Regions from separate parts of the Bacillus sp. F9_6S_D1_P_5 genome, predicted to be linked through region 2. Evidence: a T-box and tRNA genes for the amino acid it is inferred to sense, from the RefSeq annotation. Region 2 holds a T-box; the other holds one or more tRNA genes.
What was found. The T-box of region 2 lies ahead of argS (arginine--tRNA ligase). A T-box ahead of a tRNA ligase gene usually reads a tRNA of that ligase, here a tRNA-Arg.
Positions count from the first base shown of each region.

Region 1: it has a tRNA-Arg gene. The T-box ahead of argS (arginine--tRNA ligase) is inferred to sense a tRNA for this amino acid. The anticodon was not compared.

Region 1 is NZ_JBTREW010000005.1:83,886-90,233, reverse strand. It holds gene spoVAD (stage V sporulation protein AD) at 1-779, opposite strand, end outside; gene spoVAC (stage V sporulation protein AC) at 780-1,256, opposite strand; gene ACUXEY_RS08255 (YhcN/YlaJ family sporulation lipoprotein) at 1,286-1,771, opposite strand; gene ACUXEY_RS08250 (DUF1657 domain-containing protein) at 1,865-2,071, opposite strand; tRNA gene ACUXEY_RS08245 (tRNA-Arg) at 2,277-2,352, shown strand; gene rpoN (RNA polymerase factor sigma-54) at 2,613-3,920, shown strand; gene ACUXEY_RS08235 (glutaredoxin family protein) at 3,930-4,175, shown strand; gene cggR (gapA transcriptional regulator CggR) at 4,312-5,340, shown strand; gene gap (type I glyceraldehyde-3-phosphate dehydrogenase) at 5,367-6,348, shown strand, end outside.
Region 2 is NZ_JBTREW010000017.1:43,608-49,955, reverse strand. It holds gene ACUXEY_RS19910 (tetratricopeptide repeat protein) at 1-1,265, opposite strand, end outside; gene ACUXEY_RS19905 (class I SAM-dependent methyltransferase) at 1,584-2,462, opposite strand; gene argS (arginine--tRNA ligase) at 2,636-4,324, opposite strand; T-box leader at 4,371-4,585, opposite strand; gene ACUXEY_RS19895 (class I SAM-dependent methyltransferase) at 4,626-5,402, opposite strand; gene ACUXEY_RS19890 (BrxA/BrxB family bacilliredoxin) at 5,452-5,886, opposite strand; gene ACUXEY_RS19885 (thiol-disulfide oxidoreductase DCC family protein) at 5,970-6,348, opposite strand, start outside.

The DNA.
Region 1 (6,348 bases), on a different contig from region 2:
TCTTGAAACTGTTCGCTCGTTACTTTTGTTCCATGTTTATGTAGTAAGTCATAAGCAATTTCGCGTCCGACATGTCCTAGGTCTCCGGTTACGATTAAATCGTAGTAAGAGGCATCAATTTGTCGTTCACGTAAGTGGGCTTCAATTGTATCGACGGCAGCGGGAGCCATTGCGCCTCCCATATTAAACGGATCCGTTAATCCCATATCAATCACTCGTCCGATTGTTGCAGATGTTACTCTAGGGCCATGTCCAGTATCGCTTAAAATAGCAGCTCCTGCTCCGGTTACTGTCCACTGCGCAGTAGGTGGTTTTTGTCCGCCGTATTCGGTAGGGTAGCGGAACTGTTTTTCTACCGCAGTGTTATGGCTTGATGCCCCGGTTAATAAATATTTTGCGCCTTTTGCATTTACGATACTTGCTCCAAGTGCTAAACCTTCCATAGAAGTAGAACAAGCCCCGAATAATCCGAGATATGGAGTGCCAAGTGTACGGCAAGCAAAACTTGTAGGGGTAATTTGATTAATTAAATCTCCTGCAAGTACGAATTGGATATCATCTTTACGAAGTTCTGCTTTTTCAGTGGCGCGGCTACAAGCTTCTTCGAACAAAATTTTATGTGCTTTTTCATAGGAATCCTGTCCGAGCCATAAATCTTCATGAAGAATATCGAAGTCTTCTGGAATTTTTCCCTTTGCTTCAAACGGTCCGCCAACAACTCCTGTTGAAATAATAACGGGTTTGTTTTTAAATACCCACGTTCGGTGTCCTTGTAACATTTATAGCCCTCCCCATTGAACGAGAATCGTTTTAATTAGTGCGATGACGAAAGCGGAAAAGACACCAAATAAAATAACAGAGCCAGCTAATTTAAACATGTTGCCGCCAACGCCAAGGACGAACCCTTCTGTTCGGTGCTCGATACATGCGGCAATAACAGAGTTACCAAATCCAGTAACAGGTACAGCTGTGCCTGCTCCAGCAAACTGCCCAAAGCGGTCATATATACCGAAACCAGTTAGTAACATGGAAATGAAAATGAGAGTTGCGACTGTTGGATTTCCTGCTGAACGCTCAGTGAAATCAAAATATGTGATATAAAACGTAGAAATGAGTTGTCCGATGAAGCAAATAAAACCACCGACGAAAAAGGCTTTTATACAATTTTTTAAGACAGGGCGCTTCGGTTCTCGTTCTTGCTCGAATTTTTTATACTCCTGTTGCACAGGGGTTAAGTTCTTATCTTTACTAGACATTGCGATCCTTCCTTTTCTATTAAAAAGCGTTAAGTGTTAGACTCCATTTTTTTACCAATGAATTTTAATTGTTTATTAATTTCATCTTTAGATACTTCTTTTTTCTTGATCTTACTCTCAAGTTTTTCGAGTAACATAAAGATTTTTTTATCTGTACTAACACGAACATCAAAAGTAGGATGCTCGTCACTTAGCTGTTTTTGAAGTTTCTTACGCAGAGGCTTTAATCCAAACCTTTCGTGATGCTCAGGTGTAACTGCTATGTAGAGATCTAAATTTGAATTCACTGCTGTGCTTTTTATAATTTCATCCATAGCGAGAGCCCTTTTCTTGGCTCCTTGTGATATAGATTGATTAAAGGATTCCGTACTCGTTTTTGTTAACTTTGGACCTTTCTCTTTCTCCGTTCGTTTTGCTTCTTCTTTCACTTTTTTATCTAAAGGACTATTATCACATCCGGTAAAAGAGCTAAATAGAAGGGCAAATAATGCGGTTATGAGGCCGAGTTTTCGCATAATTATCATTCCGTTTCTATTGCAATATGTAATGTGATAGAAAAAGGATGACTGCATATCATCCTTTTTCTATTTCACAGCACGACCAATTCGTTATTGCTGTGAGTATTGTGGTTCTTCTTGTTGGACTTCTTCAACGCGTGGGTTTAAAGAATCGATAATCGTTTGTGTTTGCTGCGCAGCTGTTTGGAAAAGTTGCTTCGCTTGTTGGTTATCCGTATCAAGAGCGAATCCCTCTAAGCTAGCTTGTGCACTTTTTAATCCAGAAACAGTTTGCTTTAATTTCGTAATTACAGTCATTGAATGAAGCCCCCTTTGGAATATCAATTCATAGGTTATAATTTGTGAGTTGGGGTGAATTTATGATTGGAAAATTTAGGGGAGAGTGTTTTGTTAATATACTCATAACTAAGTTGCGTAACGGATTATGGGGATATTTTTATTGATTTAGATGGATTTTATTGCTATTATTATGAAAAGAAAATGAAGTATTTTCTATAATCATGCGCCCATAGCTCAGCCGGATAGAGCGGTGGTTTCCGGTACCACGTCTGCCGGGGGTTCGAATCCCTCTGGGCGCGTCAAAAAGTCCTAACTTACGTTTTGTAGGTTAGGACTTTTTTATTTTTCTCTTGTTATATCTAGTGATAAGATTTACTATTAGTACTTGGTAATAATGTTGTTGTGTTTTATTATTTTCTTTCAATATTATTCAAATTTCGGTTGTAAGTTGTAAATCTCATTAATACATATAAATTAATAATATTTTGGAATGGGTGTCTGTGATAGCATTCTCCTTTTACCAAACTTATTGTACAATAGAAACAAGGGGGAGATTAGTTTGAAGGCAAGTCTTTTACAAGAACAAAGCTTACGTTTGGCAATGACACAAGAGTTAAGGCAAGCGATTACAATGCTCCAGTATAATGTACAAGAATTATCGGAGTTTTTGTATGAGCAATCGTTAGAGAATCCCCTTATTGAGTTAGGTGGTTTTGAGAGGGAGAAGAAAAAGAGCTCTAACACAAGTAAAAGTACCAGCAAACAAGTCGAGAATCAGATGGAAATCTACAGTGTGGATTCTACAACGATTCAGCAACATTTATTAAATCAAATACAGTATTATAAAATAGATGAAGAAGAGCGAAAAATAGCTTCTTTCATTATTATGAACATGGATGGAAATGGGTATTTACAAGAAACGAACGAAGAGTTAGCGGATCTCCTTTCCGCGCCGCTTCATGTAGTCGACCGCTCTGTAGAGCTTGTCCAATCACTCGAGCCAGCAGGGGTAGGGGCGCGTAATATTCAGGAATGTCTAACTTTGCAATTGAAGCGCTTACAAAGACGGAATGGATTAGCAGAAGAGGTTGTGGAAGATCATTTCGCTTATTTCGTGAAGAAAGATTGGCGAAAGCTCGTTCAAGTGTTGAAGTGTAGTAATGAAGAATTGCAGGATGCGGTAAATTGTATAACGTCATTACAACCAAAACCAGGTCTTGCGTTTTCTTCTGATAAACCACTTTATATTGTGCCTGATATGGCGGTGAAAAAAGATGGCGATCGTCTCGTTTTACAAATGAATGAGAGAAATATGCCAAGAATTGAAATTCATTCTGAGTATAGTGCGCTTCTTAATAATAGCGAAAGTGAAGTAGCATCTTACGTATCAGAAAAGTATCAGCATGTGCAGTGGATCATGCGCAGTTTGAAACAGAGAAAACAGACATTGCTGCAAGTAATGACTATTATTATGGAAAAACAACGTGATTTCTTTTGGGAAGGTCCAGCGTATTTAAAACCGCTTGCTTTAAAAGAGGTGGCGGAAGAGTTAAGTGTGCATGAATCTACAATTAGTCGTGCAACGCGAAATAAATATGTGCAAACACCACATGGTTTATTTGAGATGAAATCGTTCTTTAGTAATGCCGTTTCAACGACTGAAGATGAAGCAGTTTCTACAAAACGTGTAAAACAGTTTATTCAAACACTTGTTGAGGCAGAGAATAAGAAAAAGCCACTTTCAGATCAAAAGATTTCAAAATTATTAGAAGAAGAGCATGAAATCGTTATTTCTCGAAGAACGGTGGCGAAGTATAGAGAACAAATGCATATTCCAGCTTCGTCATTACGAAAAACGATCGGATAGGTGAAGAAGATGAAAGTTGTACTGTATACAAAAAAAGATTGTGGTCTTTGCGTGCAGGCAAAAGAAGTTTTGCAGGAAGTACAATGTGAATATTCTTTTCAAATCGAGGAAATAGATATATATGAAGATAATGACCTTTTAGAAAAATATCACTTAATGATTCCGGTTGTAGAAATAGACGGAAAACAAGTAGAATATGGTAACATTCACAAAGGTGTCATAATAAACTATATAAAGAATGCAGTTAAGAGTTGAATAAGTTTCTATCTCCTGTTACAATAATACACGTAGCAGGGATTATTTTTTTAACCTATGTGGGACACAAAATGTCACTACGGGACGTAAAGTGACCACCTAGGAAAAATGAACCAATGTAGTGAGGAGAAAAGATATGCGCTCATGGATTCAGAACACAAAAAAATTATTACCTGATCTGCTACCTGTTATGCAAACGAGAATGCAAATTCTTCAATACATTAGGCTCATGCAGCCGATTGGAAGAAGAAACTTATCAGCAAGTCTCGGTATGACAGAACGAGTATTGCGAAGTGAAGTTCAAGTTTTGAAAGAACAAAACTTAGTTCACGTCGCTTCTTCTGGAATGACTTTGACAGAAGAAGGAACAGCTTTAGTTCTTGCTTTGGAAGACTTTATGAAAGAAATTTCCGGGTTAAAGGTTTTAGAAAAGCAACTTAAGGAAACATTAGACTTGGATGAAGTTTTCGTTGTCCCTGGTGATAGTGATGAATCACCTTGGGTCAAACTGGAGATGGGCCGTGCTTGTGTGACTTGTATAAAAGACCGTCTGACAGCGAATAATATCGTTGCTGTGGCTGGAGGAACTACGCTAGCTGCTGCTGCGGACATGATGCAGCTTGATTGCAAAGATTTACATATGCTATTTGTCCCAGCGCGTGGTGGAATTGGAGAAGGTGTTGAGTTAGAAGCCAATACCATTTGTGCCAAAATGGCGCAAAATACGATGAGTAATTATCGCTTATTGTATGTTCCAGACCATGTTAGTAGCGAAGCATATGCGTCTATTGTGACAGAGCCTTCCGTGAAAGAAGTTCTTGAGTTGATTCGATCTTCCAATATCGTCATTCATGGAATAGGTGATGCGTTAACAATGGCACGTCGCAGAAATACTTCAGAAGCAGATTGGTTAAAGATTCAAGCAAGCGAAGCAGTTGGCGAAGCTTTCGGTTACTACTTTAATGAACAAGGAAATGTTGTTCATAAAGTAAGAACAGTTGGGATGCAACTTGAGGATTTACAACATGTATCTCACGTTGTGGCAGTCGCTGGAGGTTCTTCAAAGGCAAAGGCAATACAGGCTGTAATTAAACAAGGGCACACTTCAATTCTAATTACAGATGAAGGTGCAGCAAAACAGTTAACAAAGGGTATTACCCTTTAATATAATCCCCCAAGGAGGAAATTCAAATGACTAAAATTGGTATTAATGGATTTGGACGTATCGGACGTAACGTATTCCGCGCAGCTCTTAACAACTCTGAGGTAGAAGTAGTAGCAATCAACGACTTAACAGATGCTAAAACATTAGCTCACCTTTTAAAATATGACACAGTTCACGGAACTTTAAATGCAGAAGTATCTGCTAACGAAAACAGCATCGTTGTTAACGGTAAAGAAATTAAAGTTATCGCTGAGCGTGACCCAGCTCAATTACCATGGAGCGACTACGGAGTAGAAGTAGTAGTAGAATCTACTGGTCGTTTCACTAAAAAATCAGACGCTGAAAAACACTTAGGTGGATCAGTTAAGAAAGTTATCATCTCAGCTCCAGCTTCTGACGAAGATATCACTGTAGTTATGGGTGTTAACCACGAACAATACGATGCAGCTAACCACAACGTAGTATCTAACGCTTCTTGTACTACAAACTGTCTAGCTCCATTCGCTAAAGTATTAAACGAAAAATTCGGCGTAAAACGCGGAATGATGACAACAATTCACTCTTACACTAACGACCAACAAATCTTAGACTTACCACACAAAGATTTACGTCGTGCTCGTGCAGCAGCTGAAAACATGATCCCAACATCTACTGGTGCAGCTAAAGCTGTAGCATTAGTATTACCAGAACTTAAAGGTAAATTAAACGGTGGCGCTGTACGTGTTCCAACTGCTAACGTTTCTCTAGTTGACCTAGTTGTTGAACTTGACAAAGAAGTAACAGTTGAAGAAGTAAATGCAGCATTCAAAGCAGCAGCTGAAGGCGAATTAAAAGGTATCCTTGGATACAGTGAAGAGCCATTAGTATCTATCGACTATAACGGATGTACAGCTTCTTCTACAATCGATGCATTATCTACAATGGTAATGGAAGGTAACATGGTTAAAGTACTTTCTTGGTACGATAACGAAACTGGTTACTCTAACCGCGTAGTAGACTTAGCAGCTT
Region 2 (6,348 bases):
GGTTCGATAAAGTTTGGATCTTGAACATAAAAAGCTTGTAACGTATCATCATACCCAGCTAGCACTTGCACATGTGAAGCATGCTCAATATCAATACTTAATAAAACGGGAATTCCTTCGCCGAGTAATTTCTTATAAGTTTCCACATTTCCTTTAAAATAACGATATTCATAACCTAATTCTTCCAAATAAGAAACAGTATCTGAAAACTTCGAGCCCGTCATATCAAAAATGAACTCTGCTATTTCATCTTGTGTACGTTTTTCTCCCCATAACTGCAACATCATTTCTAAACTTGTCGGCACACAATAATTATCCTTTTGTACAATGGGAACTATCGGTAAGTGAACCTTTTGGCCATCTGGATTTTTTTCTAAATTATGATATAAAGACTCTTTTAAACTTTTTTCTTCTTTTAATAACTTTTGTAAATCTACAAGTTTATTCATTTTGTAAAGAGCTTCTGCACGTAAATGTACGAAGTAAGTTTTATACGCATGATAAGGAAGCTGATTATTTATGTTATCTATTACGTCTAACACTTCTTCATACTTCCCTAAATCTAATAAATATTTCACCTTTTCAAAATGAAAATATGGTACTTGCGGGAACTTTACAATTGCATCATCAATTAGCTGTAATGCACGTTTTTGTTCCCCTTTATTTGCATATAACTGTGCTAATAAATAAGTAGATAACTCTTCACAATCTTTATGCTGCATGCCGGCTATAAATTGTTCTTCTGCTTTCTCCCATTCACCTGTATGCATATAGACGTAACCCCATTTATCAAATACGGCACGTGCACTATACTCCTCTGCCTTTTGCATATAAAAAAGCGCTTCTTCATTTCGTTTCATTTCTAACAAACATCGTACTAACGTAAAATATGTTTTCGCTAAAAGATCCACTTCTATTTCTTCTTTATTTACCTCTTCTAATGAATCTTTTAACAACTGTTCTACTTCAAGTATTTTCCGCTCATCAATTAACTCATCACAATATAAAGAGAGCGTTCTCATATTTGGGAATTTTTTATAAGCGTAGCGAATGAGGAATGAACTGTATTGGTGCATAAGCCCTTCATCAGTAAGACGTATTAATATATCAAACTCCTTATGTGAAGGAATATTAGCAAGCCAACTCTTCAAATAAGATAAAGTATTCTTTTCTTTTATATATGAAATTTCATTATTTATTTCCTGTAATCCATCTATAAATCTCTTGTCTTTCAAACAAGCATCTAACTGCTTAAAATCTAGCATGTATTCACCTCGAATAATTTTTTGCACTGCTACTTGCTTAGATTTTACACATCATATTGTAGGTATTCAACTAAAATATCCTATAATGGATAGTATTATTTAATATTATTCTAATTTATAACAAAATATAGTAAAAATGATTGTTTTTCTCTGTATTTTGTTTAATTAAATAGAGTAACGTTACATGCGGGTCTTATCTTTTTGAAGCCAAATTCAGTACATAAAATTATATCGGCGATAATTTAAATATATCAGCGATTATACGGTGGATATCAACTTATCAACAAAAAAATCCATACTTCGACACACAGCTATCTTTCAACATTCTACGTCACCAAATGTAATTTTCATATTCGGAGCATATACTAAAGAGGAATGTAGATGAAACGCTCTAAAAAATTTGAGTTCAGCTTCATATTGGGCTAGCCCATCATCATATGTTAATCCTCTAGCCATTAAACGTTCTATAAATTGCTGTTTATCACCTGGATCTCCTGCAATCCCCTCTTCTTTTAATGAGTGATACAATATTTGTTTATCATTATGATGCATATTAGAATCTAATAAGTTCACTTTATCACTTACTCGACATTGAATATTTTTTACTCCTAGTTCACTTAAAAACATCGGTATTTTCATACCAATATTTCCATCTTTTCCGCTTCTCTGCATGTCATTTTCAAATAACTTTTGCAAAGCTCCTAACCTAATAATTTCCGATTGATTCTCTTCATTTAAAAAGTATGAAGACATATTTGATATCCAATGTGGTTCAAAACAGATTATTTTTCCGCCCTTTTTAATTGAATGTATCATTTTTTGTAGCATCGTTTTTGGCGAACTCATATGTAATAAAAAAGCATGACAAATTGCTATATCATATGTATCGTTCAATTCAATCTCTGTAGCATCTCCCTCAAGAAATTCTGTCTCATATGGAAGTAAACGAAACAACTCTCTCGCTTCAGATAATAATGTTTCTCCACTATCAATCCCGGTATACTTTGTTCCTTCTGGAAGTAAAGGCATTAATACTAAGCCTAAATAACCATATCCACAACCGTAATCAACGATATGTGCTGGCTTAGTAATCTTCCAAACTGTATTTACTAAAAATCTTACATAATCGTCATTGTAATATAAATCTCTCGTGTTTTTTAAGTATGTTAGTTTACTGTTCCAATCGTATGTTTCCAAGTTTAACGCCTCCTTTATATATGACATTACAATTCTCCATTTAATGCGGACATTCCTACACTTGAATCCAATGTAAAAAAGTTTAGATTTAATAAAATTAAACTTCTGCTTTCACATTTTCTATAAAAACAAATAGGCATACATATCTACCATGATACGTATACCTATTTGTTTTACATCTCCTCAGGAGCATCCATCCCAAGTAAACGTAATCCCTCTTTTAATACAACTGTCACTGCAAACACTAATGCCAGTCTGCTTTCTTTCTCTTCGCTCTCTTCCAATATACGAACATTTCCGTAATATTTATTGAACGATTGTGCTACATTTAATACGTATTTTGAAATGATTGATGGCTCATTTTTGTTGAAGGCTGCTTCAATTACTTGTGGGAATTTATTCAGTAATTTTACGACGCTCCAGCTATGATCATCTTTTAATGCAAATGTACACGTTTCAAATTCTACACTTTCTTTTCTTAAAATAGAGCACGCACGTGCATGTGTGTACTGTACATACGGTCCTGTTTCACCTTCAAATTTCAGCATGTTTTCTAATGAGAATTCGATATTATGCATACGCTCGTTTTTTAAATCGTGGAAGATAACTGCGCCAACACCGACTTGCTTCGCTACTTCTTCTTTCTGTTTTAAGTTTGGATTTTTCTCTTCAATATTTTGTTTTGCAAGGTCAATTGCTTCTTCAAGTACTTCTTCAAGTAAAATAACTCTTCCTTTACGTGTCGACATTTTCTTACCATCTTTTAAAATGAATCCAAATGGTACATGTTCCATGCCGTCAACCCAATTGTAGCCAAGCTTTTTTAATACCGTGAAAAATTGATTGAAGTGTAGACTTTGTTCCGGTCCAACTACATATAACGCTTTATCAAACGCATATGTGTTTTGACGATATAACGCTGCCGTTAAGTCACGCGTTGCGTAAATCGTCGCACCATCTGATTTTCTAATTAAGCAAGGCGGCATTCCCTCTTCTTCTAAATTAACGACTAACGCACCTTCTGACTCTTCAAGCAAATCATGCCCCTCTAAAATCCCAATAAAATCTTCCATCAAATTATTATAAAAAGCTTCTCCTTGAAAATTAGTAAATTCAACACCGAGAAGTTCATAAATACGAGAAAATTCTTTTAAAGATTCGTGACGGAACCAATTCCAAAGCTCAACAGCTTCTTCATCACTTTCTTCTAATTTCTTAAACCAAGCGCGTCCATCCTCTTCTAGTTCTTCGTCGCCTTTTACCTCTTCATGGAATTGAACATATAACTTAAATAGTTCGCGTATTGGATCCTCTTTAACTACTTCTTCATTTCCCCACTTTTTATAGGCGGTAATTAACTTTCCAAACTGTGTTCCCCAGTCTCCAATATAATTAATTCCTACAACTTCATAACCACATTTTTCAGCGATATGTTTCAGTGAATTTCCAATCATTGTAGAACGTAAATGCCCCATTGAAAAAGGTTTCGCGATATTAGGAGAGGAATAATCGATAACTACAGTTTTTTCACAACCAAAGTGATTTTGGCCGTACTCTTCTTTCTCCGTTAAAATCGTTTTTAATACATCATCACTTACAATTTCACGATTGAAAAATGCATTTACATAAGGACCAACAGCCTCTACCTTCGTAAAAAATGGATCACTTAACTTCTCCGCAACTTCCTTTGCGATAATAGCTGGTGATTTTTTATATTGCTTCGCAAGTGAAAAACATGGAAATGCTGCATCACCGAATTCATCTTGTTTCGGTGTTTCAATTAAATCTAAAATTTGATTTTGCGTTAATTCATTCGTAAAAATATCGGATAAACTTTCCGCAAACTGCGTTTTATAATCCATACTATATAACCTCCTTATTTTTTAAAACACAAAAAACTCGTCTCTAAAAAGAGACGAGTTTAAACCCGTGGTACCACCCTTGTTGTTCATTACGAACCACTTTCCCGTTTATAACGAGGACAGGGGGCCTCGGCTTACTCTACTATTCGTTCAAGAAGCATCTCCGAAGTGCGCTTCATCTTTTTCTTCCGCACTAGGCTCACACCATCCCCAGCTCGCTTTCCTTCTAAAAAAGACTACTCTCTTCATCACAGACATTATATTTAATTAATTATTGCTTATTATACATCTTTTCAAACAATTAGAAAGGATCAATTACACCAAAGTGAAACTTAGCACTTTTTCTTTTATATACGTGAAAATTATGTTTTTCAAATCTAGAACTACGGAAATGATCTTTCAGAACGACACGCTCTCTCGCCACACGCTTCGCTTCTGCAATTGTTTCGTCAGTAATATCATGATACAAAGCGAAGTGTTTTAATCCTTTTATTCCATCTGATTCTATAACAGTTTCTTCAAACATTGGATCAAGGTACACAACATCAAAACTATTGTCTTCACATTGTTTTAAAAACGCGTAATGTTCCGTTTGCTTCACATCAATTCGTTGCATTGCCTCATCAATTTCAGAAACAGATGAAGACCATGTTTTCAAACCATTCTCCATAATATAAGCCATATACTCATTGCCTTCAAGTCCTGTTACTTTTCCGCTCTCACCAACAATATAACTAGCTACAATACTATCTGATGCCATACCGAGCGTACAATCTAACACTGTCATTCCGCTCTCTAATTGCGTGGCTTGTACAAACGGGTCGTGTTCTCCGCGCATTAATCTTTTCACACGAAACATCGCTGAGTTTGGATGAAAGAAAAATGACTCTTCCGTACCTTTCGGATAAATAGCTAATCGGTTCTTCCCTACAACAAGTACATCTTGTCCATATTGCTCATGCAGTTTATGTACTGGTATATCGTTACGTTTAACGAAAGAACCATTTAATTCTGCCGCTACCTTGTTTGCATAATCTGTCATTTCATTATTTGTTCTTCCTGCTGTTGTTACTATCATTGTTTCACCTCTATATAAAGAAAAGAGGGAGATTTACTCTCCCCCTTCTTTAGCAATTCTTTTCGAAAGCTTGTTCTAAGTTCGTAATAATTTCGTCCATAGTTGCACCTTCAATTTCATGACGGTGAATGAAGTGAACAACTTCTTTTCCTTTTAATAATGCCATAGATGGTGAAGATGGAGGAATTTCTCCGAAGTATTCACGCATTTTTGCAGTAGCATCTTTATCTTGACCTGCGAATACAGTTACAAGATGATCAGGTTGTTTTTCAGCACGAACAACTGCTTGACCTGCTGATGGACGTGCTAAACCAGCTGCACAACCACAAACAGAGTTTACAACTACTAAAGTTGTACCTGCCGTGTTTTCCATAAATTCTGTTACAGCTTCTTCTGTAGTTAACTCTTCAAATCCAGAACGCACTAATTCTTGACGCATTGGAATTACCATTTGGCGCATGTATTCTTCATAAGCATTTGACATCTTGTAATCTCTCCTTCAACTTTCATTCCAAATTCATCATATCACGCTCTATTACTAGGTGCAAAAGAAAGATTACGATGATTTCATTTTTTTGTAGGGATTTCACATACCCCTTCACGGCAATGTCCAACTGGGACAAGTTTTCTATTGTTAGCGATATAATCGTATACTTTACTTCCAAATCCAAGTATGATAGATAACTTTATAAAAGGCACGGCAAACCAATAAGATGGAACAGCCTTTGCTAATACATGTATGCTATGAATGCCTTCATACCACTTATTATTTTTAAAAATATACAATCTTTGTTCCATCTTACTTTGTAGTTCTTGAGAAAGTTCATACTTCTCAACTACCTCTTTATCTCGAAATGAAACAAATTTCACCTTACCCTTTTTATCTAATTTTTTCGTACGATCTGCAACCGCCGTACACATCGGACACCAACTATCATAGAAAACA